4 regions of the Lactobacillus sp. PV037 genome follow, and region 3 is predicted to be linked to each of the others. Evidence: predicted binding sites of a transcription regulator. Region 3 holds the regulator's gene; each other region holds the start of a gene.
What was found. The regulator HrcA, encoded in region 3, represses chaperone genes, less so after heat shock. The targets are predictions, from matches to a motif close to TTAGCACTCNNNNNNNNNGAGTGCTAA.
Positions count from the first base shown of each region.

Region 1 (2,207 bases), 590 kb from region 3:
TGACCAATAACATTCTTTTGCAAATCGGTTGCTAAATTAATCAATTGAGCTTGTTCTTGTTTTTGTAATTCGCCAACAGGGATGTTAGTTTTTTCTTCAATAATCTTATTCATGATCTTATCAGTGATGACAGGGGTCTTATCTGGATCAACTTTTTGATCCTTTAATTTGTTATACTTGTCGATCTGATCCCGATAGTAAGCAGCTTTTTCATAATCTTCATTAGATAAAGCTTGTTTTTTGAGATCTTCAGCAACATTAACACGTTCTGCTAATTTATTACTATCGACATAAGGAATGGTTAAGTTCATTCTTGACCCAGCTTCATCAAGTAAGTCAATTGCCTTATCAGGTAAGAAGCGGTCTTGGATATAACGTGAAGAAAGTTTAACGGCTGCTTCGATTGCTTGATCAGTGTAATTTACATGATGATAATCTTCATAGCGTGGACGAATACCTTGTAAGATTTTAATGGTTTCTTCAATTGAAGGTTCTTTTACCTGAACTGGTTGGAATCTTCTAGCTAGGGCAGAATCTTTTTCAATATTTCTAAATTCTTTGATAGTAGTAGCTCCAATTAATTGAAATTCACCACGAGCTAAAGCTGGTTTAATAATGTTACCAGCATCCATTCCACCTTCAGAATTACCAGCACCAACAATTTCATGAATTTCGTCAATGAAAAGTATGATGTCGTCTTTTTCTTCTAATTCTTTAATTAATTGTTCCATCCGTTGTTCAAATTGGCCACGGATTCCAGTTCCTTGAACTAAAGAAACCATATTTAAAGAAATAATGCGTTTATCTTGTAATTTTGCTGGAACAGAGCCGTCAACAATTTGTTGTGCTAGTCCTTCAGCAACAGCCGTTTTACCTACACCAGCTTCACCAATTAAAACTGGATTATTCTTAGTTCTTCGGTTTAGAATTTCAATTACACGAGCGATTTCTTGATCACGACCAATTACAGGATCTATTTTGCCTTTTTTGGCTAATTCGGTGAGATCAGTTCCGTATTGGTCTAAAAGGGAAGGTCTTTTAGGACGACGTCCACCATTACGTCCGCCTGCTCCCATATTTCTTTGGTTAGGATTTTGATTATTACGATTTTGATTTCCAGAAAATGCATTTAAAAATTCATCGAAATCACCAAAAAATTCATTATTCATATTTTTATTAGTTCCTTGCATATTTTTTAATTCTTGATAGCATTGTTGACATAAAGATATATTGCGGCCTTGGCCATTTACGTTTGCATAGAAGCGAATAGTAGCCGGGCGCTCATTACAATTTTCACATAACATGTGCCAGCCTCCTTTTTATTTGTATAATATGTTATTGGTAATTGTAATCGTTAGCACTCTAATTCGTCAAGTGCTAAACTTCAATTTCTTACTTTTCGTAAGAAAAACTTAATAAATTTAAAATGGTGATTGAAAAGATGAAAGAATATGAAGAAATTTTAATAAAATTAGCTGATGGAGAATTAACTGAGTATCGAGTAGAGCCTCAAAAGGCTTTTAGTTTTCAAGAGACCTTACGAAAATTTGGGCGACGTCAGGAAATAACAGGAAAAGCTGAAAGAGGCGGTACAATTTTATATACGAAAATTAAAAGTGAAACTTAATTATTAAAATGAAAACAATTTCAGTGAAGATTCTTGTTTTAAAATTAAAAAAATGATATTCTAATAACAAGAAAGGGGTTACACCCCTAAAACATTAAAGATTTAAAGGAGATTCAAAAATGGAAAAACGTGAATTTCATATTATTGCAGAAACAGGTATCCATGCTCGCCCAGCAACTTTATTAGTTCAAACTGCTTCAAAGTTTGGTTCAGATATTAATTTAGAATACAATGGTAAGACTGTAAACTTGAAGTCTATTATGGGTGTTATGTCACTTGGTGTTGGTCAAGGTGCTGACGTAACTGTTACTGCAGAAGGTGACGATGCTAAGGAAGCAATTGAAGCAATTGCTGATACTATGAAAAAGGAAGGCTTAGCTGACTAATGACGAAAACTTTAAAGGGTATTGCAGCCAGTGATGGAATTGCAGTGGCTCCAGCATATTTGTTGGTAGAACCTGACCTTTCGTTTTCAAAGACTTCAGTGACAGATGTTGATGCTGAAATTGCTCGTTTTAAGAAAGCAGTTGAAGAATCAACTAAGGAACTTGAACAAGTTCGCGATAAAGCTAAAGAAAGT
Region 1 is NZ_CP041987.1:318,687-320,893, forward strand. It holds gene FP435_RS01990 (ATP-dependent Clp protease ATP-binding subunit) at 1-1,304, opposite strand, end outside; gene FP435_RS01995 (hypothetical protein) at 1,442-1,627, shown strand; gene FP435_RS02000 (phosphocarrier protein HPr) at 1,747-2,013, shown strand; gene ptsP (phosphoenolpyruvate--protein phosphotransferase) at 2,013-2,207, shown strand, end outside.
Region 1: the regulator HrcA is predicted to act here: its motif matches at 1,355-1,381, upstream of FP435_RS01990 (ATP-dependent Clp protease ATP-binding subunit).

Region 2 (2,207 bases), 280 kb from region 3:
AATAACACCATCATTACCAACTTTTTCCATTGCATCAGCAATAAGCTTACCAACTTCTTTTGAAGCTGAAGAAACAGAAGCAACTTGAGCAATTTCAGCCTTTGAACTTACTTTGTGACTAATCTTGTGTAATTCATCAACTGCAGCTTTAGTAGCAATTTCAATACCATGTCTAATTCCAACTGGGTTTGCACCTGCAGTAACATTCTTCATACCTTCTTGAGCAATTGCTTGTGTTAAAACAGTTGCAGTAGTAGTACCATCACCAGCAATATCATTAGTCTTTTGGGCAGCTTCAGCAACTAATTGTGCACCCATATTTTCAAAGTTATTTTCTAATTCGATATTTTTAGCAATAGTAACACCATCATTGGTAATTTCTGGAGCACCATAACTCTTTTGTAAAACAACATTTCTACCCTTAGGTCCTAAAGTTGTTTTAACAGTATCAGCTAATTTATCAACACCGTTTAAAAGTGAACGTCTTGCTTTTTCAGAAAATTTAATATCTTTTGCCATTTTAAATGCCACCTTTTAATTTAATTTTTTATCTAATAACTGCTAAAATGTCGCCTTCGTGAAGTACTAAGTATTCTTCACCATCATAAGTCAACTTAGTGCCAGCATAATTATCAAAAAATACAGTTTCGCCTTTAGCAACTTCCATTGGAATTAAATCACCGTTGCTATTACGTCTACCTTCACCAACTGCAATAACTTCACCTTCTTGAGGTTTTTGCTTTGCATTAGAAGCTAGCACAATTTTTCCGACTTTTTCTTCAGCTTCTTCTTTTACTTTAACAATTACACGATCACCGATTGGTTGTAACATGGTAGTTACCTCCTGCTATATAAAAAATCATATTTTGGCACTTAAAAAGCTTAAGTGCTAACTTACATTTATAATAATACCTTCTTTAGAAATTGATTGCAAATAATGTGATCCAAATGTTTAAGCTAATTTTTTTCAGCATCTAGAAAATAAATTAAGGTCTGCAACTCAGTAGCTAAATCCACATTCTGAATGCGAACACTTTCAGGAGCTGAAAGTCGAATAGGAGTAAAATTCATAATTCCTTTTATACCAGCTTCTACCAACTCATCAGTAGTTTTTTGAGCAGTATTTTGCGGTACTGCTAAAATTGCAATATCAATTTGCTGATCTCGAAGTTGCTTCTTCATTTCTTTAACATCGTAAACTGGTACCCCACTCATGATCGTACCTGTAATTTCTGGATTAATATCAAAAGCGGCAGAAATACGGATATTATTAGTTCTTTTAAAATTATAATTTAAAAGCGCATGTCCCATATTACCTACACCTACCAAAGCTACATTAGTTAACGTATCTTGATTCAATATTTTCTTGAAAAACTTCAATAAGCTTTTTACATCATAGCCATATCCTCTTTTCCCAAGTGCACCAAAATAGGAAAAGTCTCTACGAATTGATGCACTATCAACTTGAACAGCCTGAGCTAGTTCAGTTGAAGAAATTTTTTCTTTCCCTTCATCATCTAAAAACACTAAGTAACGATAATAGAGTGGTAAACGTCTAGCTGTAGCTTTTGGAATTTTTGGTATTTCTCCCATTTTATAAACCTCTCAATCAGTTAAAATATGTGAATTTTTCACTAATTTTCTTAATAATACTCACTTTATCAATTAAAAATCAAGTGATTTTTTCACAAGCATTATTTTTACTGATTATAAACCTAGAATCCTCTAGAATTACTATGATAGAATATTTGATTAGGAAGTGAGATAAATATGATTATTGGACAAGCACAAAACCTCGAACAACGCTTTGGGGCAAATACAATTTTTTCAAATGTTAGTTTTTCTATTCCTGACAACGCTCGGATTGGACTTGTCGGCCCTAACGGAGCTGGAAAAACTACCCTACTTAAAATTTTAACTGGCCAGCAAGAGGCTAGCAGTGGCAATTTCACTATTAACAAGGGTATTAAAGTTGGTTATATTGCTCAGGAAAATGCCTTAAACGAAAAAAATACAATTTGGGATGAAATGGAATCTGTTTTTGCAAATTTAATTCAAAAAAATAAGCAAATTACCCAAATGCAAATTCAAATTGCTGAGCACCCTGAAGACCAAGAACTTTTGAAACGCTATGATCAACTAGCTTATGACTTTGAACAAGAAGGCGGATTTACTTACCAAGCAGAAATTAAAAGTGTTTTTAAACG
Region 2 is NZ_CP041987.1:1,185,717-1,187,923, forward strand. It holds gene groL (chaperonin GroEL) at 1-519, opposite strand, end outside; gene groES (co-chaperone GroES) at 548-832, opposite strand; gene FP435_RS06400 (redox-sensing transcriptional repressor Rex) at 958-1,593, opposite strand; gene FP435_RS08445 (ATP-binding cassette domain-containing protein) at 1,771-2,207, shown strand, end outside; gene FP435_RS06405 (ABC-F family ATP-binding cassette domain-containing protein) at 2,147-2,207, shown strand, end outside.
Region 2: the regulator HrcA is predicted to act here: its motif matches at 867-893, upstream of groES (co-chaperone GroES).

Region 3 (2,207 bases):
TTGAAAATAAAAATTTAACTATTGAAACCCATCTCTTTGGCTTTGATGAAGAAGCATATGGAAAAGAATTAACTGTTGCTTGGTATAAATTTATGCGAGACAATGTTAAATTTGATGGCGTTGAAAATCTAATAAAGCAACTAAAAAGTGACGAAAGAAATATTAAGCAATACTTTAAAGATAAATAATTTTTATATTTTAGCACTTAACTTGCTTTTTTGCTAATTTATTAGTATCATAATAAATAGTTAGCACAGATAAAACTTGAGTGCTAATAAAGGGGCGATAAAATGTTGACTAAACGGCAAGAGTTAATCTTGAAGATGATTATTCAAGACTTTGCTCAAACAAACGAACCAGTTGGTTCTAAAACCGTGATGACTCAACTGCCAATTAAAGTTTCAAGTGCAACGATTCGCAATGAAATGGCAGTCCTAGAAGAAAAGGGCTTACTTGAAAAAACTCATTCTTCAAGTGGACGCATTCCCTCTAGCGATGGCTATCGCTATTATCTTGATAATTTAGTTGATCCGGTTCAAATACCGACAAAGGTGTATGACAAGATAGGATTACACTTAGATCAACCTTTTAGTCAAGTTAATCAGATTGTACAAGAAGCCGCTAAGATTTTGTCAGATTTGACTAATTATACTGCCTTTGCTGCAGGTCCTGAAACTGATGGTAGGTTGATTACCGGTTTTAGAATTGTAACATTATCTGCACGTCAAGTAATGGCGATTTTAGTTACAGATGATGGCAATGTTAAGAATCAAATTTATTCTTTACCTACTAAGATTAGTGGGCAAGAGATTGAAGAAGCTGTTAGCTTAATTAATAAGCAAGTTGTAGGGAAGCCTGTGACTGCGATTAATCAAGCAATGATGCAAGAAATTGGGCAGCATCTACTTTTAAGAGGCTCATCACCAGAAGTCCTAAAACTTCTTGAAGATGTGATAAAAGATTCACTTAGTGAAGAATTATATGTAGATGGTCAAATTAACTTATTTAATAATTCAGAAAATAAAGATGTTAGACAAATAAAATCTTTATATGAGTTACTTGATAAAAATGATGAAATTTGTAGATTAATTGGTCTTAGTTCTCAAAGTCCTGATTCCCACAGAGTTCAAGTTACTTTAGGAAGTGACTTACCTTCTAGCTTACTAGATAATTACAGTTTATTAACTGCTCATTATACGGTGGGAAAATATGGAAGAGGTACAATTGCTCTTTTAGGTCCGACAAATATGCCTTATTCACAAATGATTGGGTTGCTTGATTCTTTTCGGACAGAATTAGCACAGAAATTACTTGATTATTATGGAAGGCTAAATTAAAGGAGGCTAGCTGTGAGTAAAGAAGAATTTCCTAAAGAAGAAGACTTGAAAAATAAAGTTACTCCAGATGAAGCAGAAGATAAGAAACAAGAAGTAGATTCTAAAAAACAAGCAGAAGATCCAAAAATTTTAGCATTACAAGCTAAGGTGGATGAATTAACTGCTAAAAATCAAAAGCTTGAAGATAGTTATCTTAGAAGTCAAGCAGAAATTCAAAATATGCAAAATCGTTATACTAAAGAACGAGCTCAATTAATAAAATATGAGGCTCAAAATTTAGCTAAAGATGTTTTGCCTGCAGTAGACAACTTAGAAAGAGCATTAGCAGTTAAGGCAGATGATGAAGCTGCTAAGCAACTTCAAAAGGGTGTCCAAATGACTTTAGATGCTTTAGTAAAAGCCTTAAACGATCATGGTATAGAAGAGATTGAAGCCAAAGGAGCTGCTTTTGATCCTACTTTGCATCAAGCAGTTCAAACAGTAGCAGCTGATGATGACCATCCTACTGATCATGTAGTTCAAGTTTTACAAAAAGGGTATAAATATAAAGATCGTACGCTAAGACCAGCTATGGTAGTTGTAGCTCAGTAATGAAAGGAAGCTTATAAGATGTCAAAAGTTATCGGTATTGACTTAGGTACTACTAACTCAGCAGTAGCAGTACTTGAAGGAAACCAACCTAAAATTATTACTAATCCAGAAGGTAACCGTACCACTCCATCCGTTGTTTCATTTAAAGATGGTGAAATTCAGGTAGGGGAAGTAGCAAAGCGTCAAGCAATTACTAATCCTAATACAGTGATTTCAATTAAGAGCCATATGGGTGAAGATGGTTACAAGGTTAAAGTTGGAGACAAGGAATATACTCCA
Region 3 is NZ_CP041987.1:905,703-907,909, reverse strand. It holds gene ribF (riboflavin biosynthesis protein RibF) at 1-188, shown strand, start outside; gene hrcA (heat-inducible transcriptional repressor HrcA) at 291-1,337, shown strand; gene grpE (nucleotide exchange factor GrpE) at 1,350-1,928, shown strand; gene dnaK (molecular chaperone DnaK) at 1,947-2,207, shown strand, end outside.

Region 4 (2,207 bases), 540 kb from region 3:
GAACATGGTTTTATTACTGGAGTTCCAGAAAAAATAAAAGAATCCCGCCAAAGAGCAATGTCATATTTACGCGGGGCGTTTTTAGCTTCAGGAAGTATTAATAATCCAGAAACAAGTCGGTATCACCTAGAGATTTATTCATTATATGAAAATCATAACGATGATTTATTGAGATTGATTAATAGCTATTTTCATTTAAATGCAAAGAAGACAAAAAGACGTAATGGCTATATTGTTTACTTAAAAGAAGCAGAAAAAATAGGAGATTTTCTTCATATTGTTGGTGCAGTCAATGCAATGTTAAATTTTGAAGATTTACGCATTATGCGTGATATGCGTAATTCTGTTAATCGTTTGGTAAATTGTGATACAGCAAATCTCAAAAAGACAGCTAATGCGGCAGCTAAGCAAGTTGAAGATATAGAAGTTTTAGAACAAACAGTTGGATTAGATAGTTTACCTGAAAAATTATCAATTTTGGCTCGTTTTCGATTAGATAATCCAGAACTCTCATTAAAAGAAGTAGCTGCGCAGGTTCCGGATGGACCAATTTCAAAATCGGGAGTTAACCATCGTTTTCAGAAACTTCATTCGATGGCTGAAAAAATTAGAAATGAGTAAAAAAAGAGATGCTAGCACTCTAGCATCTCTTTTAATGTATATTTAGACTAGTTTTTCTTGTTTACTAAAATTTCGTCAATTAAACCATAATCTTTTGCTTCTTCAGCAGTAAGATAATTATCACGTTCGGTATCCTTAAGAATTTTATCTAAAGGTTGACCAGTAGTTTCATGTAAAATTTGGTTTAATTTCTTACGACTCTTTAAGATTTCTTCGGCAGCAATTTGGATATCAGTTTGTTGACCTTGAGCACCACCTAATGGTTGGTGAATTAAAACTGTGGAGTTTGGTAAAGCAAAACGTTTACCCTTAGTTCCAGCAGTCAAAAGAATAGATGCCATTGAAGCAGCCATTCCGATTGCAATGGTTGAAACATCTGATTTGATGAAATTCATAGTATCCATAATTGCAAGACCAGAAGTAATTACACCACCTGGTGAGTTAATGTATAATGAAATATCTTTTGTGTTATCTTGCGCATCTAAGAATAAAAGTTGTGCAATGATAGAATTAGCCATTTGGTCATTAATTTCACCACTAAGCATAATAATTCTGTCTTTTAAAAGTCGTGAATAAATATCATAAGCACGTTCTCCACGTGCGGTTTGTTCAATAACTGTAGGTACAAGCATTAAACATAACCTCCTTAAAATTAAAATTAGCACTCTACTGCTTTTAGTGCTAATTAAAACATGTATTTACTATTATGTCAAATAAAGAATTTCAAAACACTTTAAAATTTTTTTAAATACGATAAAATAGAACATAGATCACACAGAGAAATTTGCTGTAATGAAATAAGATAGAGTGTATAGAGGAAGGTTAATTGTGAAGTATATCAAAAAGCAAAGGACAATGGTATTAGGATCATTTTTATCAGCAGCTGCTTTAAGTATGGTTTTACTTTCAAATCCAGTAAAAGCTGATAGTGTATCTTCATCACAAGTGTCCCAAACTACAACAACTCAAACTGATAATAACCAAGATAAAGAACCAACACAAACTGATAATACAAAATCTGAATCTCAAACTAGCCAAAATAATTCAGAAAGTACCTCTCAAGCTACTCAAGATCAGACAACGAATTCTGATAAAAAAGTAGGCGCAGTTCAAGATACTGATCCTGCTAATAATGAAGAAACTACAGATTTAACTAATGAAGACGAAGAAGATATTTATACAAATAACCTTAAATCTGTTCAAAATGCGGTAGCAAAACTAGATAAACAAAATAAAGCTGCTAATAAAGCTATTGAAGCTGCTAAAAAGCAAAAAAAGGTTGCTACATCATCTAAAAATACCCCTAAAAAAACAACTACTGTAAGTAAGCAAGACGAAGTTAAAGACACAACATTTAATCGCCATGTTACTTTTCAAGCAGCAGTTGTAAAAAAGGCTGGTAGTAAAAATTACAATGTTTACAAATCAATTAGTAGTACTGGTAAATTAGGTAAAAAAGTTGGTAACGGAATTGATTATGCTAACAATCATATTGAAGCTACAGAAGTTTACCAAGCTACTAAGTACCGTTATTGGTTAATATATGTTGATGGGGTACGTACTGGCTGGGTAAATGAAAACTTTTT
Region 4 is NZ_CP041987.1:364,637-366,843, forward strand. It holds gene whiA (DNA-binding protein WhiA) at 1-621, shown strand, start outside; gene clpP (ATP-dependent Clp endopeptidase proteolytic subunit ClpP) at 669-1,253, opposite strand; gene FP435_RS02215 (hypothetical protein) at 1,450-2,207, shown strand, end outside.
Region 4: the regulator HrcA is predicted to act here: its motif matches at 1,280-1,306, upstream of clpP (ATP-dependent Clp endopeptidase proteolytic subunit ClpP).